One region of the Bacillus jepli genome, then DNA from elsewhere that is predicted to be linked to it. Evidence: a T-box and tRNA genes for the amino acid it is inferred to sense, from the RefSeq annotation. Region 1 holds a T-box; the other holds one or more tRNA genes.
What was found. The T-box of region 1 lies ahead of leuS (leucine--tRNA ligase). A T-box ahead of a tRNA ligase gene usually reads a tRNA of that ligase, here a tRNA-Leu.
Positions count from the first base shown of each region.

Region 2: it encodes a tRNA-Leu, which carries the amino acid that the T-box ahead of leuS (leucine--tRNA ligase) is inferred to sense. The anticodon was not compared.

Region 1 covers NZ_JBDFMO010000001.1:2,337,440-2,352,086, reverse strand. Annotated here, with positions in the region: gene ABC371_RS12090 (BaiN/RdsA family NAD(P)/FAD-dependent oxidoreductase) at 1-1,096, shown strand, start outside; gene ABC371_RS12085 (sporulation protein Cse60) at 1,128-1,313, opposite strand; gene ABC371_RS12080 (hypothetical protein) at 1,362-1,928, opposite strand; gene ABC371_RS12075 (hypothetical protein) at 1,992-2,522, opposite strand; gene ABC371_RS12070 (rhodanese-like domain-containing protein) at 2,694-2,996, opposite strand; gene ABC371_RS12065 (M42 family metallopeptidase) at 3,375-4,424, shown strand; gene leuS (leucine--tRNA ligase) at 4,493-6,910, opposite strand; T-box leader at 6,971-7,196, opposite strand; gene ABC371_RS12055 (multicopper oxidase domain-containing protein) at 7,606-8,667, shown strand; gene ABC371_RS12050 (right-handed parallel beta-helix repeat-containing protein) at 8,722-10,092, shown strand; gene ABC371_RS12045 (nitrous oxide reductase accessory protein NosL) at 10,082-10,555, shown strand; gene ABC371_RS12040 (ABC transporter permease subunit) at 10,578-11,528, shown strand; gene ABC371_RS12035 (ABC transporter ATP-binding protein) at 11,534-12,250, shown strand; gene ABC371_RS12030 (3-hydroxybutyrate dehydrogenase) at 12,271-13,047, opposite strand; gene ABC371_RS12025 (GntP family permease) at 13,063-14,382, opposite strand.
Region 2 covers NZ_JBDFMO010000001.1:753,130-767,776, reverse strand. Annotated here, with positions in the region: gene ABC371_RS03900 (SprT family protein) at 1-156, shown strand, start outside; tRNA gene ABC371_RS03895 (tRNA-Asn) at 287-361, shown strand; tRNA gene ABC371_RS03890 (tRNA-Ser) at 364-454, shown strand; tRNA gene ABC371_RS03885 (tRNA-Glu) at 464-535, shown strand; tRNA gene ABC371_RS03880 (tRNA-Val) at 593-668, shown strand; tRNA gene ABC371_RS03875 (tRNA-Gln) at 835-909, shown strand; tRNA gene ABC371_RS03870 (tRNA-Lys) at 919-994, shown strand; tRNA gene ABC371_RS03865 (tRNA-Leu) at 1,009-1,089, shown strand; tRNA gene ABC371_RS03860 (tRNA-Leu) at 1,107-1,193, shown strand; tRNA gene ABC371_RS03855 (tRNA-Arg) at 1,280-1,356, shown strand; tRNA gene ABC371_RS03850 (tRNA-Pro) at 1,365-1,441, shown strand; tRNA gene ABC371_RS03845 (tRNA-Gly) at 1,459-1,532, shown strand; rRNA gene ABC371_RS03840 (16S ribosomal RNA) at 1,614-3,163, shown strand; tRNA gene ABC371_RS03835 (tRNA-Ile) at 3,260-3,336, shown strand; tRNA gene ABC371_RS03830 (tRNA-Ala) at 3,355-3,430, shown strand; rRNA gene ABC371_RS03825 (23S ribosomal RNA) at 3,547-6,477, shown strand; rRNA gene rrf (5S ribosomal RNA) at 6,533-6,648, shown strand; tRNA gene ABC371_RS03815 (tRNA-Met) at 6,807-6,883, shown strand; tRNA gene ABC371_RS03810 (tRNA-Asp) at 6,887-6,962, shown strand; gene ABC371_RS03805 (hypothetical protein) at 7,195-7,434, opposite strand; gene thiL (thiamine-phosphate kinase) at 7,732-8,721, shown strand; gene tsaE (tRNA (adenosine(37)-N6)-threonylcarbamoyltransferase complex ATPase subunit type 1 TsaE) at 8,732-9,190, shown strand; gene tsaB (tRNA (adenosine(37)-N6)-threonylcarbamoyltransferase complex dimerization subunit type 1 TsaB) at 9,187-9,879, shown strand; gene rimI (ribosomal protein S18-alanine N-acetyltransferase) at 9,882-10,349, shown strand; gene tsaD (tRNA (adenosine(37)-N6)-threonylcarbamoyltransferase complex transferase subunit TsaD) at 10,342-11,358, shown strand; gene ABC371_RS03775 (ABC transporter ATP-binding protein) at 11,623-13,557, opposite strand; gene moaC (cyclic pyranopterin monophosphate synthase MoaC) at 13,692-14,183, shown strand; gene ABC371_RS03765 (redox-sensing transcriptional repressor Rex) at 14,186-14,647, shown strand, end outside.

The sequences.
Region 1 (14,647 bases):
CATTAAGCACATTCCAGGAAATGGTCGGTTTTTATATAGTGCATTTTCTGTTTTTAATAACGAAGATATTATCGCTTTCTTTGAAAAATTAGGCATTCAGCTTAAAGAAGAAGACCATGGCAGAATGTTTCCAACAACCAATAAAGCACAATCTGTTGTTGATGCTTTGCTAACTAGGCTTCAGTCATTAGATGTCCATATCGAAACAAACACACCTGTTGCTAAGATTGAATATAAAGATGGACGTGTAGACGGTGTTCATTTAAAAAATGGTGAATATATAGAGGCTGGCTGTATCGTTGTCGCTGTCGGAGGTAAATCGGTGCCACAAACAGGTTCGACTGGAGACGGCTATGCTTGGGCCCAAGCAGCCGGTCATACGATAACAGACCTTTTCCCAACTGAAGTTCCGGTTACATCTGACGAGGAATTCATCAAAAACAAAACGTTACAAGGTTTAGCTCTACGGGATGTTGCTGTTAGTGTCCTAAACCCTAAAGGAAAAACAGTCATCACCCATCAAATGGACATGCTGTTTACTCACTTTGGAATTTCGGGACCAGCCGTTTTACGCTGTAGTCAGTTTGTTGTAAAAACGATGAAGAAGTTTAATGTAGATCGTGTAGTCGTGAGTATTGATGCACTTCCATCATTAAACGAGGAGCAGATCTTTCAGCAGATTTTAAAACAAGCAAAAGAAGATCCAAAGAAATCTTTAAAAAATATCTTAAAAGGCTTTTTACCAGAAAGATACCTACTATTTTTGCTGGAGAAAAATGAAATTGACCCTCTCGTAACATATGCAAATTTATCGCATGACCGTATTCGTGCGTTTGCGAAAGATTGCAAACAATTTCAGTTCACGGTCAACGGAACGCTGCCAATTGAAAAAGCATTTGTAACAGGTGGTGGGGTTTCAATAAAAGAGATTCATCCAAAGGAAATGGAATCCAAATTAATGACCGGACTCTTTTTCTGTGGGGAAATCCTTGATATTCACGGATATACAGGCGGTTATAATATTACATCTGCCCTTGTGACAGGGAGATTAGCCGGTGAAAATGCAGGAAAACAAGCAACTGCCTTACGAAACTAAAATAGAGCCTAACTCATTAGCAACTAGTGGGTTAGGCTCTATATATGATCATTGCTGAAAAACAAAAAATTTGGTCATCCTCTTGGTCACAGGAAACCCCAACTTGAAATTTAACCTCAACAATATCTTGTTCATCCACTTTTTCAAAGAAACGATTCATCTTGTGCTCTAAATCCTCTTCATGTTCTTCATCAAAAACCTTAACCTTTAATGCCATAAACTCCACCTCCACAACTAGTATTGACAGAGTTTTAGATTCTTAAGCTTATAATCTAGGTTTTTTTAGTTTTTTAAGGATTGTGAACGCCACAATGAGTAAGATTCCGATTATGGAAAGATATAATACCAGATTTGATTTTCCTAGCTCTCCTTGCAAATTAACTTTTTCAGTTGGAACCTTCCCTTTGCCAAGTATACCTATATCCTCACCCGCTGCAGATAATAATTCCGTTCTCTCACAAAATCCTGTTTCTAATTGTTCTTTATCCCCATAAGAATAAACAAGATATTCCTTATTTAATTCAAATTCATATCCACAGCTCGCACCAGATCTTGCCGTGCTTACGATAATCTGGGATGTATGAATACCTTTCCAACTTTCCTTAACCTCAAATAACACTTTTATTGGGTCGGCACTTGATTGGTTGTAGGAAGATTCATTTTTATCACTAAGGCCAATCACTTTTCCAGAAAAAACCGCTGTTTTTCTATTTAATTCCTCATTTACGGATTCCGACCGAGCACAATCACATGCAGATGCTTGTCGTGGGAAAAGGCTAATAAAAATCAGAAAAAGCAACAGTAGGACAAGTAGCCCTTTTATATATTTCAAATTGTCGACCCCCTTTTTAGGTATAGTCGCAAAAGGAAGTGAAAGGTTGCATATAATGAAAAATTAATGCACTTCCTTTCTTTCAAACACCCCTGTAAATAAAAAGCAGGTTACGAAAGCTACCAACGCTACTGTAATAGCCATAACAAGACCGATAAATGCCATGAATGTATCGTCTCCTGGGAATTCTGGTTCAAGTGTTACAATCAAATAGGTAAAAACAATCGTTAGTAGCAAATAAAAGCTACTTCCGATAAATCCTCTTAAAATCCGTCCCTTCTTATCACCAGTCCAAGCATTTAGTAAAATAATCCAGACTACTAAGCTTACAAGGACAGCCCCAAACATAATCAATAAATGAAGATAAGGAATTGTTAAAAAACCCAGTAAAAAAAGGATTAGTAAAGTTGAACCAAATAGAAATGCATTTAACACAAATAAAAATAACCCACTAAGCCAAGGGTTTTGGAACCACTCATAACTTGATAGTTTTTTTACTAGACGATTATTAAGACTATTACTATTTACCAGTTTATTACGATTTATCCCCACTAAAATGATTAACAATATACCGACCATTAAAAAAAGCGTCATATTTTCCTCCTTTAAAAAATAGTAATTAATTTGATTTTAATGGAGGTTTTATTGTTTTTCAATAAATTTTTATTACTTTTAAATACAATATTATTGTTTTGTTTATTTTCCACCAAAACAAAAGCGTGAATTCACAGTAGAATCCACGCTAGATATGTATCAGAACCTGTTTTATCGTTTAATTTCACCAGTCCAATTCATCATGCCACCTACCATGTTTCGGACTTTGTAGCCTTGGTCATCTAGATAGGCACAGACGTTGAAGCTTCTTCCACCTGAGCGGCAAATGATAATGTATTCTGTGTCCTTATCAAAATACCCTAGGTTTTCTGGAATTTCCCCCATTTTTATATGCTTAGCACCCGGAATCATACCCTCTGCTACTTCTTCATCCTCTCGGACATCGACTAGCTCTAATTTTTCACCATTCTCAAGCTTTTGTTTTAGTTCTTCTGTTGTGATTTCTTCAATCATAGGTCCCATCCTTTCAAAAATCGTCTCGACCATTATATCAAAGTGGAAATAAAGAATACAATTTTCCACGTTTTGTCAAACTAGAATTTGGATATAAAAAAGAGTATGATGAAACTAGCTGAACTTTATTCAGCAAAAGTCCCAAAATTTAATTATGTGTGAGAATGTAATAAGAATTTTGTAGGGGTTTAATAAAGCTGAATAAAGTTAGAGCCTCCGGCGGATGCCACGATTTTTCAAAGGAAATTTTTCGATCAAAGGATCAAAGACTAAAAACGCCACGTCCTGTGGCAACGTCTTTGTGACCCACCTCGTGTGGGCCTAAAAAAATCGGGCGCAAATACGCCAAGGCGCATTTGATTATAGGGGGAAATTAAGTTGACTTATCCAAATACTGATGAAACAATTCAATTCATAAAGGAACTTGTTTCGATTCCAAGTCCATCTGGGAACACCAATGAAGTGATAACTTTTGTTGAAAAACTTCTAACAGAAGCAAATGTGGATACATACAGAAATCGCAAAGGCGGTCTCATCGCTACACTTCCTGGAAAGGATACACAAAAACATCGTATGCTCACTGCCCATGTTGACACATTAGGAGCTATCGTAAAGGAAATCAAACCAAGCGGTCGATTAAAGCTTGATCTCATCGGTGGTTTTAAATATAACTCCATCGAAGGTGAATATTGCCGCATTGAGACTTCCACAGGAAAATTCTATACGGGTACAATCCTGATGCATCAGCAATCCGTACATGTCTATAAAGATGCTGGAAAGGCTGAGCGTAATCAAGATAATATGGAAGTCCGTATTGATGAAAAAGTAAAAAGTGCAGATGAGGTTCGAGCACTTGGTATTGAGGTTGGGGACTTTGTTTCCTTTGACCCACGATTTGAGGTTACACCTAAAGGTTATATCAAATCTCGTCACTTAGATGATAAAGCAAGTGTTGGCATTCTGCTGCAACTGATTAAACAAATCAAGGCTGAAAACATTGAACTTCCATATACAACCCATTTTTTAATTTCAAATAACGAGGAAATTGGATATGGCGGAAATTCTAATATCACCCCTGAAACTGTTGAATATTTAGCTGTGGATATGGGTGCAATGGGTGATGGTCAATCAACAGATGAATATACAGTTTCCATTTGTGTGAAAGATGCAAGTGGTCCATATCACTACGCATTCCGTAAAAAGCTAGTCCAGCTTGCTGAAAAACATGAGATTGGCTATAAGCTAGACATCTATCCTTACTATGGATCTGATGCTTCTGCAGCGATTCGTTCCGGACATGATATTATCCACGGATTAATCGGTCCTGGAATTGACTCTTCTCACGCATTTGAGCGCACACATAAGGACTCAATCGAAAACACAACAAAATTGATTTATCATTATCTACAATCCGAAATGGTTGAATAAGCGTATCCGGATGAAACCTCAGGCATCCTGTTACAAAAATAAAGCCCTCCACATGGAGGGCTTTATTTTTAATTCGCTACAATATTCACAAGCTTTCCAGGTACCGCAATTACCTTACGGACTGTTTTGCCTTCAATTTGTTCTTTGATTGGGTCTGCACCCATCGCAATTTGCTCAAGTACTTCTTTAGAAGCATCCGCTGGAACATGAAGCTTCGCTTTTACTTTTCCATTCACTTGAATAACAATCTCAATTTCAGCTTCCACTAATTTTGCTTCATCAAATGCTGGCCATGATTCATAAGCAATTGAGCCTGTATTACCTAACTTCTCCCAAAGCTCTTCGGCAAGATGTGGAGCAACTGGAGAAAGAAGTTTTACAAATCCTTCAATAAATGGCTTCGGTAATTCAGATGCTTTGTATGCTTCATTAATGAAAACCATTAATTGTGAAATCGCAGTATTAAAGTGTAATGCTTCGTAATCCTCTGTTACCTTCTTCACTGTTTGGTGATACACACGTTCAAGTGAAGTATCATTTGAGTCAGCTTTTACTTTTGATGATATGCTTCCATTGTCATCAACGAATAAACGCCAAATTCGATCTAGGAATCGTCGAGAACCATCAAGTCCGTTTGTTGACCAAGCGATTGAAGCATCTAATGGTCCCATGAACATTTCATACAAACGAAGCGTATCAGCACCGTGTGATTCAATAATATCATCAGGATTTACAACATTTCCTTTTGACTTACTCATTTTTTCGTTACCTTCACCAAGAATCATCCCTTGGTTGAAAAGCTTTTGGAATGGTTCTTTCGTTGAAACAACGCCAATATCATAAAGAACTTTGTGCCAGAATCTTGCATATAGCAAGTGTAGCACTGCATGCTCGGCTCCACCGATGTAAATATCAACTGGTAACCATTCTTTTAATTTTTCCGGATCTGCTAGAGCTTCTTCATTATGTGGATCAATATAACGTAAATAGTACCAGCAGCTACCTGCCCATTGTGGCATGGTGTTCGTTTCGCGTCGGCCTTTTTTGCCGGTCTTCTCATCAACCACATTTACCCATTCGGTAATATTCGCTAGTGGTGATTCACCTGTTCCAGAAGGTTTGATTTCCTTCGTTTTTGGAAGCATAAGTGGAAGTTCTTCCTCTGGAACAGTTGTCATTGTTCCATCTTCCCATTGAATGATTGGAATTGGTTCACCCCAATAACGTTGGCGGCTAAATAACCAATCGCGTAGCTTGTAGGTAATTTCCTTCTTACCAATCTTGTTTTCCTCTAGCCATGAAATCATTTTAGTAATGGCTTCTTCTTTATTTAAACCATTAAGAAAATCTGAATTTACATGTTCACCGTCGCCAGTATATGCTTCTTTAGTAACATCTCCACCAGCTACTACTTCTTTAATCGGCAATTCAAATTTCACAGCAAATTCATAGTCACGCTCATCATGGGCAGGAACCGCCATGATTGCACCTGTTCCATAACTCATTAGGACATAATCCGCAATCCAGATTGGCATTTTTTCTTGGTTTACAGGGTTGATGGCATATGCACCTGTGAATACGCCCGTTTTGTCTTTTGCTAAATCAGTACGCTCAAGATCACTCTTACTCTTAATTTTATTTATATAAGCAGTAACTGCTTCTTTTTGTTCAGGTGTAGTAATCTTATCCACAAATGGGTGCTCAGGAGCAAGTACTGCGTAAGTAGCACCAAATAGAGTATCCGGACGAGTTGTGAAAACAGTAAATGTTTCATCATGTCCATCAATGTTGAAAGTTACATGTGCTCCCTCAGAACGACCAATCCAGTTGCGCTGCATTTCTTTTAAGCTTTCGGGCCAGTCTAGTTCTTCTAAGTCTTCTAGTAAACGCTCTGCATATGCTGTAATTCTTAACACCCATTGTCTCATTGGACGTCTTTCTACAGGATGGCCTCCACGTTCACTTTTTCCATCGATGACTTCTTCATTAGCAAGTACTGTTCCTAATGCTGGACACCAGTTAACAGGAATTTCATCAACATATGCTAATCCTTTTTCATAAAGCTTAGTGAAAATCCATTGAGTCCATTTATAATAGTTAGGATCTGTTGTGTTAATTTCACGATCCCAATCATATGAAAATCCGAGTTCTTTAATTTGACGACGGAAGGTATTGATATTTTTTTCGGTGAATTCAGCAGGGTCATTACCGGTATCTAATGCATATTGTTCAGCAGGTAACCCGAATGCATCCCAACCCATTGGGTGTAGAACATTGTACCCCTGCATTCTCTTCATTCTTGCTAAAATATCAGTAGCAGTATAACCTTCTGGGTGACCTACATGTAGTCCAGCACCAGATGGATATGGAAACATGTCTAGCGCATAAAATTTACGCTTACCTTTGTCTTCAGTTGTCTTAAATGTTTTGTTCTGTTCCCAATGCTGCTGCCATTTTTTTTCAATCTTTTGGTGATTAAAACTCATAAGACTTCCTCCTTAAATAATCCTAAAAAACCTCTAAAAAACAAAAAACCTCTAATCCCAAAAAGGGACGAGAGGATATGTATTCTTCCCGCGGTACCACCCACATTAGTGACAAACTGTGCACTCACTTCATTTATCCTTAACGCGGACCATACGATAAGCACTAGTATACTCTTCATGCTTATTGCTCTAAGGCGAGTTCATGTTCATCAACGATTGACTTGCACCACCCGTCAACTCTCTAAAACGTGTATAGAACATTACTACTCCTTTTCAACGCTTCATTAATTTTTAATTATACTCAGTATTGTATAGAATTTGCGAAAGAACTGCAAGTAAAATAGGAAAAATTGGGCTTTTCCCCCAACATTATACCCACTTTATTCTTTCCTAAACATGGAAGGTTTATTTTTCAGATTAACTCACTTTTCTTCTAAAAATAAGATGACCAGTACTATGTGAAAACAGCCCCAAATTGTGAAGGATTATTGACTAAAAATCATATTTTGAGAGCGTTTAAACCCTTACCACTATTGGAAAGTTGTTTATATGTTCACCATTTCACAAACTGTACACAGATAACCATCAAATTCGTGATTTATATCACTCTTGGGGGTCCACTCTCTGAATATGATAAAGGTGTAGAAAGCAATCAATTACTAAAAATAATAACCAAGTTCAAGGGGGTAAAAGTTATGAACAAGAAAGTGAAATGGTTACTCGCATCTTTGGTTGGAACTTCAATTGTTTTATCTGGTTGTGGAAAGCAAGACGTGGCATTAGAAAAAAAGGTGGAGGCTCAAACAACTGCTCCAGAAACAAAAGCCGTAGATATTATCGCCCCACACAAAGACCTAAACCAAGAACCTACTCCATTAAAAATTGAAAGAGTTTCTGAAAATGTTGTAAACGTCGAAATGACTGCACAGATTACGGACATTGAAATTGACAAAGGTTATATGTATAAGGCTTGGACCTTTAATGGTGAAGCACCCGGACCTGTCGTAGTAGTAAATGAAGGTGACACTATTAACTTTACTCTAAAAAACATGGATCCAGCGATTCCACATAGTATGGACTTCCATGCGGTGCATGCATCACCTTCAAAAGACTTTATTGATGTCATGCCTGATGAGTCAGGATCATTTTCTTACCCTGCTAATAAACCAGGAGTTTTCATGTATCACTGTGGAACCTCACCAGTTCTTTCACATATCGCAAATGGGATGCATGGAACGATTATTGTAAAACCGAAAAATGGTTATCCAACAGATAATGAGATTGATAGAGAATACCTCATCATCCAAAACGAATGGTATAAATACAATGATTTAGATGACATGACAAACGGAGTACCTAGCCAAGTTGTTTTCTCAACAAAAGCTCTTAAAGAAGGAGACTTGAATACAAATGGCGATACTTTCTCATTAAAAGAAACACCACTACTTGCTAAAGTTGGCGACCGTGTAAGACTTTATGTAAATAATGTTGGTCCAAATGAAGTAAGTTCATTCCACGTAGTAGGTACAATATTTGATGATGTGTATATCGACGGTAACCCATACAATCATATGGAAGGTCTACAAACAGTTATGCTTCCTGCAAGTGGAGGTGCAGTTGTAGAATTCACAGTTGTGAAAGAAGGAACCTTTTCAATTGTCACTCACCAATTTAACCACGCTACAAAAGGTGCGGTTGCTTACTTAAAGGTGACTGAAGATGGAACAGATGACGGAAGTGCCGTTGGCGGACATTAATTTGGTATCCTATAGCGCAGAGTGAATTCCTTAATAAACGAGGTGATCATGAATATGAGGAGAAAAGTGCTATTCTTTCTCCTCTTCTTATTGTTATTGGGACAAAAAAATATTTTTGCTGATGGAGTATCAGTTACTTCTTCAAGCGAACTTGAGGAGGCTATCCGGTATTCACAATCGGGAGATACCATTATTCTTGAAGAAGGAACCTATGAAGGTGAGTTTGTAATTCGTAATTCTATCTCACTTCGAGGTAAATCTGGAGCCATTATAAAGGGACCTTCGAGCGGATATCCAATAACAATTGAAGCGGAAAATGTCGTAATAGAAAACCTCCAGATAGAAGGCGGAGGTTCTCAAAATGCCGGAATCTATATAAAAGCAAACCATACTCAAGTACTCAATAATATAATAAAAAACGTGTTTCATGGTGTTTACATTAAGGACGGCTATGGAAACGTGATTGAAAATAATACTATCACGAGTCGTGCCGGTGAAAAGACTCATAAAGGATTTGGTGTCTATTTAGTAGATGCCCCCTATACAAAAGTTAGTGGTAACTATTTTCATAATCTACAGGATGGTGTCTATGTTTCTTTCTCAGATTATTGTGAAGTCAGCAATAATCTCATTGAATATGCTAGATATGGCGTTCACACCATGGACTCAAAAACTGTAACAATTGCAAAAAATGAAATCAAAAATAGCCATAATGGTTTAATGATCATGCAAAGTGATGAATTATATATTACAGGAAATTTTTTACATTCAAACACAACAATTGATGGTGCTGGAATGTTTATCTTTGACACGTTTGATTCGGTAATAAAAGCAAATGTGATGAAAGAGAATTTTAAAGGTATTTATTTTGAAAATGCAAAGCGAAATACCGTAGAATTCAATGCTGTTATCCAAAATGACATTGGCTTTGATCTTGCAAAGGATACTACTGATAATGTTATTACATTTAATAATTTTTTAAAAAATACAAAACAAGTAATATCAAGACCGGAAAACACCAATTCATTTACTAAAGATGGGTATGGAAATTATTGGGACGACCAACGTTTAATTAACTTGAACGGTGACTTATTTATTGATTTTCCTTATAAAAGCGGGGATATTTTCTTCAATATGACTGCCGATGAACCACTGTTACAGATATTCTTCCAAAGTCCTTCTGTATATTTGTGGAATCGAATTGAACAATTCACACCAATACCGACAAGTCATTATATTGTTGATGAACATCCACTAACGAAAACGGTACCCATATCGTTAGGTAATACAGAAATAGGTTCGAGTAAAATCAGTGAAGATAAAAAGTCACACTACGATTCATTTCAAATTTCTTTATTAGTATTTTTTGTTTCAGGTAGTGGTTTAATCCTATGGAAAACAAGGAGGAGCAACAATGAAATCTAAGGTACTTGTCGCAATTCTATCGATTTTTATACTTGGAGCATGTGGAAATGATAATTTGGAACCCGCTGAAATTCAAATTAATGTTGATTCCTGTTCAACCTGTAATATGGGAATTCAAGATGAACAAGCTTCTGCTCAAACAATTGATAAAGATGGAACACCAAATAAATTTGATGATATTGGTTGCATGATTACTTATATTCAAGAAAATCAAGACAAAATAGAAATAGGATATGTGCATGATCATCATTCAAAAGAATGGATTGAACTCGACACAGCAGTTTTTGTGCAGTCAGCCGAAATAGAAACACCAATGAGTTATGGGTTGATTGCATTTTCGTCTGAATCAGCTGCAAAAGAGTGGCTAGAAAATAATGATGGTGACATTTATTCAAAAGATCTACTATTACAGCAAGATGTGAAAGGCTTCAAGAAGAATATGAGTGAATCGCATCATCATTAATGGAAGAATGGAGGTATAGTCAATGAAGATAGCTGTTCTTCTTAAAATGATAAAATATGAGTTAATTCTATTGGTAAGAAGCAAATGGTTACTAAGTTTCACTGTACTATTTATGCTGCTGGCATCTTTACTATATTTTTATGGCATTCAGTCCCTAAGTACAAATCCTAGCGAGGTTACTTATGGAATTGATTCGGTAAGCAATACGATTATGAAACCTGGACTTGGTCTGGATCCATCTTATTTTGGGCTTAAACCAATTGAAAAAGACATAACCACCGAAGATATACAAGTTGGCTATAACCGCGCGATCGCTATGCTGATGAATCTAGCGTTGTGGATCTTACCTATCATTTGTTTAATTTTAGGGGTTACATCAATTGTTTCTGATAAAGAAAACGGTAGACTCGCCCTTTACAAGACATACCAGATTCCCTATACCTATTATCTTATTAGTAAATTTGTCGCTTTAACCGTTTCTCTAACCATCTCACTTGGCCTTTCTTATGGGATCGGAGGACTCATCTTAGCAATCTCAGGGCATACATTTGAGGCAAACATTTATTCATTATTTATTCTTTTACATCTGTTACTCATTCTTGTTTTTACTGGAGCATCACTTGTTATTGGCTCATTGAGTACTACAAGAATGCAAGGCTTATCATTTTCCTTCTTTTTTTGGAGCTTTGTCCTGTTTATATACGAATTTCTCATTTTTTCAGTGATTGATTTCATTCCTTATGCCTATAAACTAAAAGGGTTACTAGCTTTAATCCTGGTCAATCCAATTGAATCTATTCGTATCTGGGCAATCAGCCGTCTGCAAGCTGGATACATCTTTGGACCTGAATATTTAATATTACAGGACTCAAATACCGCAAATCTTTTAACTCTATACCTCTTACTTTCAATACTGATTATATTAGGGCTAAACATACTCTTTTCTAATCAAATTATGAAAAGGAAGGGATGATTTAAATGAAAAAAGCGATTCTTGAGGTTAACGGTATTTCAAAACAATATAAAAAGAAACAGGTGCTTCAAAATTCTAGTTTTGATGTGAATAAAGGTTCTTGTATTGTTTTATGCGGGGGAAATGGTGCAGGTAAAAGCACGATTATTAAAATTTTAACTGGAATCGAAAAACCATCTACTGGTACGGTAATTTTTCATACAACTACGAAGAAGGCATTTGGATATATGCCCGATCAAATGGTGTTCCCTAAAGAACAAACTCCTGTTGAGATACTAAGTTATTATGGGAGTTTCTTAGGTTCAACAAAAAATAAAATAAATGATGCCATTAAAAAAGTAGGTCTCTGGAATGAACGAAATCAGAAAGTGGGCTCCTTTTCAAAAGGGATGTCACAACGTGTTAATCTAGCCCAGTGTTTACTTGCAGATGCAGATATATATATTTTAGATGAGCCAACAAATGGGTTGGATCCATATTGGGTTATTATTTTCAAGCAAATCATAAATGAACTTAAAGAACAGGGAAAAACAGTCATTTTGAGCAGTCATATTATGAGAGACATTGTTGATATTGCTGACGAGGTCCTCTTGTTATTCAAAGGCAACATATGTGGAAAAGGAAACCTCGAAGAGCTATATGATCATTTTGAATGTTGTAGCCTAGAGGATATCTTTCTATTACTACATGAACAAAACACAAAACTACCGGTTTCAATTTGATTCCGGTAGTTTTGGATACATTATTGAGCCGTATAACCTCCATCGATTACACAGGCCTGACCTGTTATTCCTTTTGCATGCTCACTTGCTAAAAATAGTACATAATTCGCAATCTCATCCACTGCTAGCAATCGTTTTTGCGGTACAAGCGGATAAATTACCTCTTCTAAAACCTTTTCCAAATCAACATTTCTCGTTTTTGCTAAATCGGCTAATTGATTTCGTACAAGTGGAGTATCCACATATCCTGGGCAGACAGCGTTCACTGTAATCCCATGCTCAGCTCCCTCTAATGCCGCAACCTTCGTTAACCCAATGACACCATGTTTTGCACTATTATAAGCAGCTTTTCCAGCAAATCCGATCAACCCATTAATGGATGCCATATTAATAATCCGCCCAAATTTCTGCTGTTTCATAATCGGAAATACATGCTTAATGGCAACAAATGGGGCGGTTAGCATAACAGATAATAGCAGTTCATATTTTTCCTTTGGAAATTCTTCAATTGGTGACACGTGTTGTAGCCCTGCATTATTGATTAAACAATCAATTCTTCCATATCTTGAAACCGTCTCATTGATCATCTTACTAATTTCTGTTTCATTCGTGACATTACATCGCAAACCAATTACATCATAACCTGATTTTTGAAGCTGTAATGCCGAATTTTTCACCTCTACTTCATCTATATCGGTTAATACTACACGTGCGCCATTTTCAGCAAAGGTTTTTCCCATTTCAAAACCGATTCCACGTGCTGCACCGGTAATTAAGACAACCTGATTTTTGACCATAAAATAAATATCCTCCTAAATCCCTAAGCCTAATGAGAATAAAACAATCGCTAAAATAAGTCCGATTGTAGGAACAATAACGGTTAAAGCCCCTACCGCTCCATATGCATCTTTATGTGACTCTCCACAAATCGAACGGACGGTTGTTACAACATATCCATTATGTGGAAGTGAATCTAAAGCACCCGAAGAAATGGCGACTACCCTGTGAAGGGCTTCTGGATTTACCCCTGTTTCGATGTAATGCGGGGCTAAAAGTGGTAGTGCTATTGCCTGACCACCTGAGGCCGAGCCTGTCATCCCAGCAATCACACTAACTGCAATGGCTCCTCCGATTAATGGGCTTCCTGGAATATTAGTCATCGCATCGACGGCTACCTGAAACGCTGGTACTGCCTTTGCAACTCCACCAAATCCAACCACAGCTGCTGTATTACCAATTGCTATCAACGCACCCATCGTTCCCTCTGAAAGAGCTTTACCAACAGATGTAAAATACTTTCTATTCAATAAATAGGTTGAAATAACCCCACCTAATAAAGCAATAATAAGTGCAGATTGGGCAAGTTTGTCATGAAAAATAAACGAAATAATCAGAACTACGATCAACGGAATGAGTCCTGTAATCGGATGCGGCAGTTCTTTATTTTCGACAATTGGATCATTCTCTCTTGAAACGAAGGTTTCCCCTTTTGCGACAGCTTTTGAAATCATCCGTTTTAACCACCAGCCACCGAAAATCATCATAAATACAGCTACGATTATACTAACTTCCAATCCTGCTAATGGTGATGTACCAAGATATTCGATTGGTATCCAGTTTTGAATTTCTGGAGATCCTGCAGATGTCATAGTGAATGTAACAGAACCGAATGCCAAGGTTGCAGGAATAAATCGTCTTGGTAAATTCGCCTCTTTAAATAAGCTAATAGCCATTGGATAAACAGAGAAGGCAACAACGAATAAACTCACCCCTCCATATGTTAAAACAGCACATGCAATTACAATTGCAAAAATGGCAAATCTCATCCCTAATTTATCAACAATCCACCTTGATACACTATCCGCAGCACCACTATCCTCCATCACTTTCCCAAAAATGGCTCCTAATAAGAACATGAGATACCAAGAAGTAACGAAGCTTGAGAATCCACTCATATAATTTCCAACAAAATTCGCTTCTCCCTCACCGACCAACTGTGGAAATAACGGTAGTCCGCTTAACACCGCAACAAACAAGGCACATAATGGACCCGCGATTAATAGGTTCATCCCCTTCATCGTTAAAAAAATAAGAAGTGCTAAACCACCAACTAGCCCTATCATACTGAGCATTCTGTTTCCCCCTCACTTAAAGTAGTAACCGTTTTCATTTCTCTGCTTTGTTCATATCGTAAATTTACTCCGGTTTAATATAGTTCTAGAATTTTTCACCACCCATCTATATAAAATTTCAATTTACTATGTTGCAAGTGGCGTGCCAACTTTGGAAAGTTCAGAAAATAGCCATATTTTACTTTTTATTTTTATTAAAATTCCAGGTTTCTGGAATAGTAGATTATTAGTTTCTTATAAAAGCCTGTATTTTTGAATAAAAAAA
Region 2 (14,647 bases), 1.6 Mb from region 1:
CCATTAGAATCCGTAAAAAAAAGAAAAACTTCAAAACAATATTTGTATACCTGTAACAGCTGTGGGTTAGGATATGTAAGAAAACGAAGAATCGATACAAGTCGATATGTTTGTGGAAAATGTGCAGGGAAATTAATTGAAGCAAAAAAATATTGACTCGTGTTTATTCCTGTGATAAATTATATAAGTCGCCGCAAAAACGGACAGGCAAACAATATAGATAAATAATAGATGCTCTTGACAACAAGCAGGTCTGTTTTTATAATAAATAATGTCGCTACATTATTCCGCAGTAGCTCAGTGGTAGAGCTATCGGCTGTTAACCGATCGGTCGTAGGTTCGAATCCTACCTGCGGAGCCAATGGAGAAGTACTCAAGTGGCTGAAGAGGCGCCCCTGCTAAGGGTGTAGGTCGCGTAAGCGGCGCGAGGGTTCAAATCCCTCCTTCTCCGCCAGTTTAAAATGGCCCGTTGGTCAAGCGGTTAAGACACCGCCCTTTCACGGCGGTAACACGGGTTCGAATCCCGTACGGGTCATACAATCATGGGATGTAGGATTCAAAATTCCTACCTCCCATTTCTATCTCTATAAATGGAGGATTAGCTCAGCTGGGAGAGCACCTGCCTTACAAGCAGGGGGTCGGCGGTTCGATCCCGTCATCCTCCACCATGAAAACTGTATAAACTTGCAACTGCTTTATTATATAAGATTTCAAAGGATAGCTGGGGATGTCGACGATATTCCGCAAAATTTCCTGCTGAAATTTTTCAGAATATCCTCTTGCGGAGAAGCTCATGTAGCATATTCGATGAAGATATTCGTGAAGTTAACTCAATGGGCTATAGCCAAGCGGTAAGGCAACGGACTTTGACTCCGTCATTCGTAGGTTCGAATCCTGCTAGCCCAGCCATTTTCTTACGAGCCATTAGCTCAGTCGGTAGAGCATCTGACTTTTAATCAGAGGGTCGAAGGTTCGAGTCCTTCATGGCTCACCATTTTAATTGTATATGCGGGTGTGGCGGAATTGGCAGACGCGCTAGACTTAGGATCTAGTGTCTTTGACGTGGGGGTTCGAGTCCCTTCACCCGCACTGTACTTGATTTATTAGCGGTCGTGGCGGAATGGCAGACGCGCTAGGTTGAGGGCCTAGTGGGAGTTGATCCCGTGGAAGTTCGAGTCTTCTCGACCGCACCAAAAAACTTTTTTAAAAAAGTACTTGCAATTAAGTTTGTGAGGTGCTATTATAGAAAAGTCGCTGATTTCCAATCACGTTTTAATATGCGCCCGTAGCTCAATTGGATAGAGCGTCTGACTACGGATCAGAAGGCTATGGGTTCGACTCCTTTCGGGCGCGCCATATTATATCGGGAAGTAGCTCAGCTTGGTAGAGCACTTGGTTTGGGACCAAGGGGTCGCAGGTTCGAATCCTGTCTTCCCGACCAGACGAAATTTAATATTTGCGGGTGTAGTTTAATGGTAAAACCTCAGCCTTCCAAGCTGATGTCGTGAGTTCGATTCTCATCACCCGCTCCAAATTAGTTCTTTGAAAACTAAACATAATACAAGCGTCAACGTTAATTCTAAGTAACAAAACTTATTGAGCAATCAATACTCTTATTGGAGAGTTTGATCCTGGCTCAGGATGAACGCTGGCGGCGTGCCTAATACATGCAAGTCGAGCGAACCTGAGGGAGCTTGCTCCCAAAGGTTAGCGGCGGACGGGTGAGTAACACGTGGGCAACCTGCCTGTAAGACTGGGATAACTTCGGGAAACCGGAGCTAATACCGGATAACATATGAGACCACATGGTCTCATATTAAAAGATGGCTTTTAGCTATCACTTACAGATGGGCCCGCGGCGCATTAGCTAGTTGGTGAGGTAACGGCTCACCAAGGCAACGATGCGTAGCCGACCTGAGAGGGTGATCGGCCACACTGGGACTGAGACACGGCCCAGACTCCTACGGGAGGCAGCAGTAGGGAATCTTCCGCAATGGACGAAAGTCTGACGGAGCAACGCCGCGTGAGCGAAGAAGGTCTTCGGATCGTAAAGCTCTGTTGTTAGGGAAGAACAAGTATCGTTCGAATAGGGCGGTACCTTGACGGTACCTAACCAGAAAGCCACGGCTAACTACGTGCCAGCAGCCGCGGTAATACGTAGGTGGCAAGCGTTATCCGGAATTATTGGGCGTAAAGCGCGCGCAGGCGGTCCTTTAAGTCTGATGTGAAAGCCCACGGCTCAACCGTGGAGGGTCATTGGAAACTGGGGGACTTGAGTGCAGAAGAGGAGAGCGGAATTCCACGTGTAGCGGTGAAATGCGTAGAGATGTGGAGGAACACCAGTGGCGAAGGCGGCTCTCTGGTCTGTAACTGACGCTGAGGCGCGAAAGCGTGGGGAGCGAACAGGATTAGATACCCTGGTAGTCCACGCCGTAAACGATGAGTGCTAAGTGTTAGAGGGTTTCCGCCCTTTAGTGCTGCAGCAAACGCATTAAGCACTCCGCCTGGGGAGTACGGTCGCAAGACTGAAACTCAAAGGAATTGACGGGGGCCCGCACAAGCGGTGGAGCATGTGGTTTAATTCGAAGCAACGCGAAGAACCTTACCAGGTCTTGACATCCTCTGACACTCCTAGAGATAGGATTTTCCCTTCGGGGACAGAGTGACAGGTGGTGCATGGTTGTCGTCAGCTCGTGTCGTGAGATGTTGGGTTAAGTCCCGCAACGAGCGCAACCCTTGATCTTAGTTGCCAGCATTAAGTTGGGCACTCTAAGGTGACTGCCGGTGACAAACCGGAGGAAGGTGGGGATGACGTCAAATCATCATGCCCCTTATGACCTGGGCTACACACGTGCTACAATGGATGGTACAAAGGGCAGCAAAACCGCGAGGTTAAGCCAATCCCATAAAACCATTCTCAGTTCGGATTGCAGGCTGCAACTCGCCTGCATGAAGCCGGAATCGCTAGTAATCGCGGATCAGCATGCCGCGGTGAATACGTTCCCGGGCCTTGTACACACCGCCCGTCACACCACGAGAGTTTGTAACACCCGAAGTCGGTGGGGTAACCGTAAGGAGCCAGCCGCCTAAGGTGGGACAGATGATTGGGGTGAAGTCGTAACAAGGTAGCCGTATCGGAAGGTGCGGCTGGATCACCTCCTTTCTAAGGAAACTGAAGTTCTACGAACTTCATAAAAAGACGCTTTGTATTATGTTTAGTTTTGAGAGAACTGATTGTTCTTGAATTAAATACTTGAATGGGCCTATAGCTCAGCTGGTTAGAGCGCACGCCTGATAAGCGTGAGGTCGATGGTTCGAGTCCATTTAGGCCCACCATTCAATTAAATATCTTACGGGGCCTTAGCTCAGCTGGGAGAGCGCCTGCTTTGCACGCAGGAGGTCAGCGGTTCGATCCCGCTAGGCTCCACCAATCTCACTGATGAAATCTTATTTGATTGAAATCAGTTATTTTGTTCCTTGAAAACTAGATAACGTAACAAAACATTCATTGAAGTAGTAAAAGTTCTTTTATAATTAATTAACTTAGGTTAAGTTATGAAGGGCGCACGGTGGATGCCTTGGCACTAGGAGCCGATGAAGGACGGTACTAACACCGATATGCTTCGGGGAGCTGTAAGTAAGCATTGATCCGAAGATTTCCGAATGGGGAAACCCACTGCTCGTAATGGGGCAGTATCCTTACCTGAATACATAGGGTGAGAGAAGGTAGACCCGGGGAACTGAAACATCTTAGTACCCGGAGGAAGAGAAAGCAAACGCGATTTCCTGAGTAGCGGCGAGCGAAACGGAAGATAGCCCAAACCAAGAGGCTTGCCTCTTGGGGTTGTAGGACACTCTATACGGAGTTACAAAAGAGCGAAGTAGACGAAGTGACCTGGAAAGGTCCGTCAGAGAAGGTAACAACCCTGTAGTTGAAACTTCGTTCTCTCTTGAGTGGATCCTGAGTACGGCGGGACACGTGAAATCCCGTCGGAAGCTGGGAGGACCATCTCCCAAGGCTAAATACTCCCTAGTGACCGATAGTGAACCAGTACCGTGAGGGAAAGGTGAAAAGCACCCCGGGAGGGGAGTGAAAGAGAACCTGAAACCGTGTGCCTACAAGTAGTCAAAGCACATTTATGTGTGATGGCGTGCCTTTTGTAGAATGAACCGGCGAGTTACGATCCCGTGCAAGGTTAAGTTGAAGAGACGGAGCCGCAGCGAAAGCGAGTCTGAATAGGGCGAGATAGTACGTGGTCGTAGACCCGAAACCAGGTGATCTACCCATGTCCAGGGTGAAGTTCAGGTAACACTGAATGGAGGCCCGAACCCACGCACGTTGAAAAGTGCGGGGATGAGGTGTGGGTAGCGGAGAAATTCCAATCGAACTTGGAGATAGCTGGTTCTCTCCGAAATAGCTTTAGGGCTAGCCTCGAGTTAGAGTCTTGGAGGTAGAGCACTGATTGGACTAGGGGCCCTCATCGGGTTACCGAATTCAGTCAAACTCCGAATGCCAAAGACTTGATTCTCGGGAGTCAGACTGCGAGTGATAAGATCCGTAGTCAAGAGGGAAACAGCCCAGACCACCAGCTAAGGTCCCAAAGTATACGTTAAGTGGAAAAGGATGTGGAGTTGCTTAGACAACCAGGATGTTGGCTTAGAAGCAGCCACCATTTAAAGAGTGCGTAATAGCTCACTGGTCGAGTGACTCTGCGCCGAAAATGTACCGGGGCTAAACGTATCACCGAAGCTGTGGATTGTTCTTACGAACAATGGTAGGAGAGCGTTCTAAGTGCAGCGAAGTCAGACCGAGAGGACTGGTGGAGCGCTTAGAAGTGAGAATGCCGGTATGAGTAGCGAAAGAGGGGTGAGAATCCCCTCCACCGAATGCCTAAGGTTTCCTGAGGAAGGCTCGTCCGCTCAGGGTTAGTCGGGACCTAAGCCGAGGCTGAAAAGCGTAGGCGATGGACAACAGGTTGAAATTCCTGTACCACCTCATTACCGTTTGAGCAATGGAGGGACGCAGGAGGATAGGGTAAGCGCGCTGTTGGATATGCGCGTCCAAGCAGTTAGACTGGTAAGTAGGCAAATCCGCTTACCGTAAGGTTGAGCTGTGATGGCGAGGGAAATAAAGTACCGAAGTTCCTGATTCCACACTGCCAAGAAAAGCTTCTAGCGAGGTAGAAGGTGCCCGTACCGCAAACCGACACAGGTAGGCGAGGAGAGAATCCTAAGGTGATCGAGAGAACTCTCGTTAAGGAACTCGGCAAAATGACCCCGTAACTTCGGGAGAAGGGGTGCTTTTTAGGGTGAATAGCCCTGAAAAGCCGCAGTGAATAGGCCCAGGCGACTGTTTAGCAAAAACACAGGTCTCTGCGAAGCCGCAAGGCGAAGTATAGGGGCTGACACCTGCCCGGTGCTGGAAGGTTAAGAGGAGGGGTTAGCGTAAGCGAAGCTCTGAATCGAAGCCCCAGTAAACGGCGGCCGTAACTATAACGGTCCTAAGGTAGCGAAATTCCTTGTCAGGTAAGTTCTGACCCGCACGAAAGGTGTAACGATCTGGGCACTGTCTCAACGAGAGACTCGGTGAAATTATAGTACCTGTGAAGATGCAGGTTACCCGCGACAGGACGGAAAGACCCCGTGGAGCTTTACTGCAACCTGATATTGAATTTTGGTACAGCTTGTACAGGATAGGTAGGAGCCTTGGAAGCCGGAGCGCCAGCTTCGGTGGAGGCGTCGGTGGGATACTACCCTGGCTGTATTGAAATTCTAACCCGAAGGCCTTATCGGCCTTGGAGACAGTGTCAGGTGGGCAGTTTGACTGGGGCGGTCGCCTCCTAAAGAGTAACGGAGGCGCCCAAAGGTTCCCTCAGAATGGTTGGAAATCATTCGTAGAGTGTAAAGGCACAAGGGAGCTTGACTGCGAGACCTACAAGTCGAGCAGGGACGAAAGTCGGGCTTAGTGATCCGGTGGTTCCGCATGGAAGGGCCATCGCTCAACGGATAAAAGCTACCCCGGGGATAACAGGCTTATCTCCCCCAAGAGTCCACATCGACGGGGAGGTTTGGCACCTCGATGTCGGCTCATCGCATCCTGGGGCTGTAGTCGGTCCCAAGGGTTGGGCTGTTCGCCCATTAAAGCGGTACGCGAGCTGGGTTCAGAACGTCGTGAGACAGTTCGGTCCCTATCCGTCGTGGGCGTAGGAAATTTGAGAGGAGCTGTCCTTAGTACGAGAGGACCGGGATGGACACACCGCTGGTGTACCAGTTGTCCTGCCAAGGGCATAGCTGGGTAGCTATGTGTGGAAGGGATAAGTGCTGAAAGCATCTAAGCATGAAGCCCCCCTCAAGATGAGATTTCCCATAGTGTTAAACTAGTAAGATCCCTCGAAGATGACGAGGTTGATAGGTCAGAGGTGGAAGCATGGTGACATGTGCAGCTGACTGATACTAATCGATCGAGGACTTAACCAAAATGATGAATGTTGGAGCGTTATCTAGTTTTGAGGGAATGAATCCTTCAACATAGTCTAGTGGCGATAGCGAAGAGGTCACACCCGTTCCCATACCGAACACGGAAGTTAAGCTCTTCAGCGCCGATGGTAGTTGGGACTTTGTCCCTGTGAGAGTAGGACGTCGCTAGGCTTACAATTTTATTATCGCGGGGTGGAGCAACGAGCGTTGCATCATCGAAAAAACTGCGAGTTGTCCTGACGGACTTAGCTTCTAGCGTTAGCTAGCAGAGGAAGGGACAGTCTTGTGCAAAACATGCGCATGACAAAAACTGTATATATTTTTATTATCGCGGGGTGGAGCAGTCTGGTAGCTCGTCGGGCTCATAACCCGAAGGTCGTAGGTTCAAATCCTGCCCCCGCAACCAATTGGTCCCGTGGTGTAGCGGTTAACATGCCTGCCTGTCACGCAGGAGATCGCCGGTTCGATCCCGGTCGGGACCGCCATATTTTACTAACACACGAAACTTTAGGTTTCGTTTTTTATTTTGATGGAATAAAATTAGTATCTGCCACAACATTAAATGTTGTGGTTTTTTCTTTTAATGGGAATAATATTTATTTAGTAAGAGTCAACAAGAAGAAACCGTAAATATAGATGGATATTCAAAGAGTATTTTTTAAATAAAATGAAGGGGAAATTGGTGGAAATGCTCCACTCAAACCCTCTTCATCGGAGTTATGCAGGGGAAAAGAAGCGATGAATTCGACTCAAAACCTCTTCATCGAGCTTATGAAGGGGAAAGGAAGCATTGAGCCCGACTCCGAAAAGGTCTTCATGAGCTAATGAAGACCCGAACGCACCAATTACATCACCAAAAAGGTCTTCATCAAGCTTATGAAGTCCCGAACGTAGCCAGTGCCCGCGCGGAAAGTCCTTCATCAAGCTAATGAAGACCCGAACGCAGCCAGATCCCACGCTGAAAGTCCTTCATGGCAGCGATGAAGTCCCGAACGCGGCCAGCGCCCTACCGAAAAGTCCTTCATCAACAAAATGAAGACCCAACGCAACCATCACCACATCCAAAAGTCCTTCATACACCTTATATGACTCCACCACACCCAAAACTCAGTTATTTTACATCTTTTTTTGCTGATTTGATTGAAATACGGTAAACTAATAATATTGTATAAAGGTCCTTAGGCGATGTCCTAGGGCTTTTTTTCACTACCGTATTCACATATTTATTGACATACATATTGGGAGTGACCGTAGATGGCTTTGCAGGATGAATTTCACTTTATTGAACAAATCAAACCGAAGCGTGTATCTCAATCTGGCTTAGTGGCAGGGATTGGGGATGATGCTGCCCTTTTTCGACCAACTCCACATATGGAACAAATCATATGTATGGATACAATGGTAGAGGGTGTTCATTTTAATTCTCACACAATGAATCCTTACCAAATTGGATATAAGGCATTGGCTGTCAATATTAGTGATATTGCAGCAATGGGTGGAATCCCTACCTATTATTTAGTGTCTATTGCCATTCCGAAAGATCGGAATGAATCGGATTTGTTATCGATTTACGAAGGGATGGCAATGCTAGCAGATAAGTATGCGATGGATTTAATTGGTGGTGACACTGTTTCGATTGCTGAAAACTTAGTGATAACCGTTACGGTTCTTGGTGAGGTAGAGACTGGAAAGCACTTTTTACGAAGTCAAGCAAAGCCAGGAGATATCGTTTTTGTGACCGGAACGATTGGTGACTCAGCTGCTGGGTTGGACGTATTATTACATAGCGGAAACGATCATTCTTTTTCTGACCTTGAGGAAACGCTAATCCGTAAGCATCAATATCCGTCACCGCGAGTTGAGATTGGAAGACTCTTATCAACCTTTGAACGAGTCTCTTTAAATGATATAAGTGATGGTTTGGCTAGTGAAGCAAATGAGATTGCAAAGGCAAGCGGTGTTATTTTACAAATAGATGAAGATCAGATCCCATTCAGTGAAGCCATACTAACGAAGTATAAAGATCGTGCTCTAGAATATGCATTATACGGTGGAGAGGACTTTGAACTAGTTGGAACAATGGCTCCTTCTGATTGGGACATACTACAGAAAAAGGCAAGTGAACATGATTATATTCTTTCGAAAATAGGGACTGTTTCTGAAGGTGGTCCAGCTGTATTTTTAAAGCGAGACGGGGAATTACAAAAGCTTGAGATGAAGGGGTATAATCATTTTACTAAATAAGGTGGAATATATGGAGAAATATGAGTTTATATCGAATACAGCCGAAGCGACGGAGAATTTTTCAGATAGCCTGGCTGAGAAGCTTGGACCTGGTGATGTCATAACGCTTGAAGGTGATTTAGGTGCAGGGAAGACTACTTTTACAAAAGGCTTGGCAAAAGGACTTGGAATTACGAGAACGGTGAATAGTCCGACGTTTACAATTATTAAGGAATACCATGGGAGAGTTCCTTTGTATCATATGGATGTGTATCGTTTAGAACATAGTGATGAGGATCTCGGATTTGATGAATATTTTGAGGGTGATGGTGTGACTGTTGTTGAGTGGGCACATCTTATCGAAGATCGGCTCCCAAAGGATCGGATCACCATCAGAATTGAACATCAAGGAGATACAAAGCGTAAGATTACGGTGATACCAATCGGGGAAAGGTATCAACTTTTATGTGAGGAGTTATTTGGCGAATGAAGGTTTTAGCAATAGATACGTCCAATTATGTATTAGGAGTCGCGATTATTGATGAAGAAAAAGTGATTGGCGAGGTCATTACAAATCTACCAAAAAACCATTCTGTCCGGGTAATGCCAACTATTGAACAGTTAATGAAGGAATGTGACATAAAGCCTAAGGAGCTCGATAAAGTTGTAGTGGCGATGGGACCTGGTTCATACACAGGGGTGAGAATTGGAGTCACAATTGCCAAAACATTGGCATGGTCCTTACGAATTCCGTTGGTAGGAGTATCAAGTTTAGAAGTGGTAGCAGCCAACGGCAGGTATTTTAATGGCTTTATTTCTCCTCTATTTGATGCAAGAAGGGGCCAAGTATATACAGGTCTTTATCAATATGAAGGCAAGACGCTGACTTGTGTGGAAGAAGATAAAATTATTTTATTATCAGATTGGCTTGAGGAGCTTAAAAAGAAAGAAACACCGGTTCTTTTTATTGGCAATGATTTGGTTATCCACAAGGAACAGATGGAAACAGATTTAGGTCAACTTGCATATGTTGCACCATACACGGATTGGAACCCAAGACCAAGTGAGTTAGCAGAGTTAGGGTTGAAGAAAGAGCCAGTGGATGTTCATACATTTGTGCCAAATTATATTCGCTTAGCTGAAGCCGAGGCGAATTGGTTAGGGAAGAGGCAGGGGTAAGCATGGAAGATACCATTAATCAACAGATACTGTTTCGTTTCATGACGTTAAATGATATTGATGATGTCATGAAGGTTGAGACATCAGCATTTACCGTCCCTTGGAAGAGAGAAGCATTTTATAATGAATTAGTTCATAATCAGTTTGCCAAGTATATTGTGATGACTGATAACGGCCAAGTTATTGGGTATTGTGGGATGTGGCTTATTTTAGATGAATGTCATATTACCAATATTGCAGTGCTGCCAGAATATCGTGGAAAAAAGCTTGGGGAAGCATTATTAATGCAGGCTAAGCTTTTAGCGATGCAGCATCAGGCAGTTTCGATGACGCTTGAGGTGAGAGTGTCCAATCATATTGCCCAAAATCTCTATAAAAAGCTAGGCTTTAAGCCTGGTGGAATTCGAAAAAATTACTATACGGACAATAATGAAGATGCACTAGTAATGTGGGTGAATTTAAATGAGTGATAATCAATTAATTATGGGAATTGAAACAAGCTGTGATGAAACGGCTGTTTCGATTGTCAAAAACGGGCGGGAAATTTTATCAAATGTGGTAGCATCTCAAATTGAAAGCCATAAACGCTTCGGTGGGGTTGTGCCAGAAATAGCATCAAGACATCATGTTGAGGCGATCACACTTGTGATTGAAGAAGCGTTGAAGCAGGCTGATGTGGCTTTTGAGGATATTGATGGAATTGCTGTAACAGAAGGACCTGGCTTAGTAGGTGCTTTACTAATAGGGGTTAATGCGGCAAAAGCAGTAGCATTTGCCCACGATATTCCCCTTCTAGGAGTTCATCATATTGCGGGTCATATTTACGCAAACCGCTTAGTGGAGGAGCTCGAGTTTCCATTATTAGCGTTGGTTGTGTCTGGTGGACATACGGAGCTTGTATATATGGAGGAGCATGCATCCTTTAAGGTCATCGGGGAAACAAGGGATGATGCTGCTGGAGAGGCGTATGATAAGGTGGCAAGAACACTTAGTCTTCCTTATCCAGGTGGGCCTCATATTGATCGTCTTGCGCATGAGGGAACAGCGACGATTGATTTACCAAGAGCATGGCTAGAAGAGGATTCATACGATTTTAGTTTTAGTGGGTTAAAATCAGCTGTCATAAATGCTCTCCACAATGCGGAGCAGCGTGGGGAAAAGATTGATCCAAAGAATCTAGCAGCAAGCTTCCAGGAAAGTGTCATTGATGTATTAGTGACAAAAACAGTAAAGGCAGCGAAACAGTATCAAGTTAAACAAGTTTTATTAGCTGGGGGAGTTGCGGCAAACAAAGGATTGCGAGCAGCTTTAGAGGAAGCATTTTTGGAAAAGCCAGAAGTGAAGCTCATTATTCCGCCACTTTCGCTTTGTACAGACAATGCGGCAATGATTGCGGCAGTTGGCAGTGTCTTGTATGAAAAAGGGAAACGTTCATCATATGCATTAAATGCAAATCCTGGGTTAGATATTGAAAAGTAGTCAAAAAGTCCTCTTTAGATAAGAGGATTTTTTGTTGATAAATTATCCACAAACTCACAGGTTATGTGGAAAACTAGAAAAATACACTGAAATAACTAATATGCAATTGTGGACATTTTATGTGGATAACCCTGTTGATGGATGTGAATAATGTGGATAAGTCGGTGTATAACTTGATTATTGTGGAAAAAGAATTAAAAAATCCCCATCCAAACTCTTCGTTTAGATGGGGATAACTTATTTTTTGCAGATAGGTGAAAAGGTCTAACCACTTATTTCGTGAAGGGATTCCCATTCTTCCATTAGGGCTTCAAGCTTAGCTGAGATTATCTCGTTCTCTTCATTAATGCGTTGAACTTCCTCATGATTTTGGTAAACTTCAGGATCACAAAGAAGCTGTTCATTTTCTTCCGTTTTTTCTTCAAGAGAGGATATCTCCAATTCAATTTCTTCAATTCTCCGCTTACGTTGGCGTTCTAGCTTCTTTAATTCCTTTTCTTGTTCATAGGACGTTTTTTCTTGAACCACTTCTCGTTTATCCGCTTTTTTCTCTTGCGTTTCAAGTTTCGCCAATTCTTCCATTTCGAATTTTTTTTCAAGGTAATAGTCATAATCACCGAGGTACTCTGTGAGTCCTTCTGGCGATAACTCAAAAACCTTCGTTGCAATCCGGTTAATAAAGTATCGGTCATGAGAGACAAAAAGGATGGTCCCAGGATAATCAATTAGCGCATTTTCAAGTACTTCCTTACTATCAAGATCAAGATGGTTTGTTGGCTCGTCAAGAATAAGGAAGTTCGACTTTTCCATCATCAGCTTTGCAAGAGCGAGTCTCGCTTTTTCGCCACCACTTAGTGTAGACACGGTTTTTAACACATCATCCCCTGAAAATAGGAAATTTCCAAGAACTGTACGGATTTCTTTTTCAGGTTTAAGCGGATATTCATCCCATAATTCGTTTAACACCCGTTTATTTGAGGTGAGGTCTGCTTGTTGTTGGTCATAGTAGCCAATCGTTACATGTGAACCGAAACGAATCGTTCCATCGACATGCTCAAGCTTATCGATAACGGCTTTTAGCAGGGTCGATTTCCCGATCCCGTTAGGTCCCACTAACGCAATACTATCTTCACGATAAATATTGAAATTGATATTTTTGATAATAGGCTTGTCTTTTTCATAGGAAACAGAGATGTCTTTTGCACTTAACACATCATTTCCACTTTGTCTTTCAATTTCGAAACGGAAGGAAGCAGATTTTTCATCACCCGATGGTCTGTCCATAAGCTCCATTCGATCAAGCTGTTTTCGTCTACTTTGAGCGCGTTTCGTTGTTGAAGCTCTGACTAGGTTTTTCGCGATGAAGTCTTTTAGTTTTTCGACTTCTTCCTGTTGTTTTTCATATCTTTTCAAATCAAGTTCATAGTTTTCAGCCTTTAATTTTAAATAGTTGCTGTAGTTTCCGACATATTTCGTGCTTGTGTGTCTTGAAATTTCATAGACCTGGTTGACTACTTTATCAAGGAAGTAACGGTCATGGGATACGATTAAGAGCGCTCCTGGATAGCCTTGGAGATATTGTTCAAGCCAGGTAAGCGTGCTGATATCGAGGTGGTTTGTCGGCTCGTCCAGAATCAATAAATCAGGCTTGGAAAGTAATAATTTACAAAGGGCTAGGCGTGTCTTTTGACCACCGCTCAAGCTAGATATTTTTGTTTCGTAGTATTCTTCTGTAAAATGAAACCCGTGTAGAATGGAACGAATATCAGCTTCATATTGATAGCCACCCTGTTCTTTAAAGTCGACCTGGAGCTGATCGTATTCTTCAAGGAGTTTTTGATAGTCAGCTGGATTTTCAAAAACGGAGGGGTCCCCCATTTTTACTTCAAGGTTTCGTAAGTCTTTTTCTAGTTTCTGTAAGGGTGCAAAGACGGTAAGCATTTCTTGCCAAATGGTAAGCGTTGATTCAAGTCCAGTGTCCTGTGCGAGATAATCGATTGTGACACTTTTCGGCTTAATGATTTCACCGCCATCATGTGACATCTGTCCTGCAATAATTTTTAATAGAGTCGATTTTCCGGCACCATTTCGACCAACAATGGCAATGCGGTCGCGAGTTTGTACTTCTAATTTTATATTGGATAAAATAAGATCAGCAGCAAAATATTTTTTGAGCTGATTTACTTGTAGTAAAATCATGCTATTTCACCTCTTGTTTCTAACAACAGTGTATCTTATATTATCTTAATAGAGCAACTGCAATGATAATGTTCACAGATGTTACAAAGACAGATGTGGTAAAATAGTGTATAGTTTATGGGAGGGTTCGATATATGTCATCATTTACCCATTTTAATGAGCAGGGTCGTGCAAGAATGGTCGACATTACAGAGAAATCTGATACTGTTCGTACAGCGATTGCAAAATCAAGTATTACTGTAAATAAATTGATTTATGAGCAAATCATAAATAATGAGGTTAGCAAGGGAGATGTTCTTGCTGTTTCTCAGGTTGCCGGTATTATGGCAGCTAAAAAAACATCAGAGTTAATTCCGATGTGCCATCCGTTAGCATTAAAGGGCGTCGATATCAGCTTTAATTGGACGACCCAAGATGATTATATTTTACATATTACCGTATCAGTTAAAACAAAGGGTAGTACCGGCGTAGAGATGGAAGCCCTTACGGCCGCATCGGTTTGTGCGTTAACTGTATATGATATGTGTAAAGCAGTTGATAAAGGGATGGTGATTGGGCCAACCTATTTAGCTGAAAAAACAGGTGGAAAAAACGGTGATTTTAAAAGGCCAGTAGCGGGGGAATAAACATGAATTTGGAACAGTCAAAAATACCACAAGCAACTGCCAAAAGGCTGCCACTTTATTATCGGTTTTTAAAAAACCTGCATGCCTCGGGGAAGCAGAGGGTATCGTCTGCAGAGCTAAGTGATGCGGTCAAGGTTGATTCCGCCACGATTAGGCGAGATTTTTCCTATTTTGGGGCATTGGGAAAAAAAGGGTATGGCTATAATGTGAATTATTTATTATCCTTTTTTAGTAAGACCCTTGATCAGGATGAATTAACAAAGGTTACGTTAATAGGTGTCGGTAATTTAGGTACCGCATTTTTACATTATAATTTCTCAAAAAATAATAATACAAAAATTGAGCTTGCGTTTGATGTGGATTATAATAAGGTAGGTAGTAGTATTGGTGGAGTCAAGGTATACCATTTAGATGATCTTGAAAAAGAATTGCCTGATGATGTCACGGTTGCTATTTTAACAGTT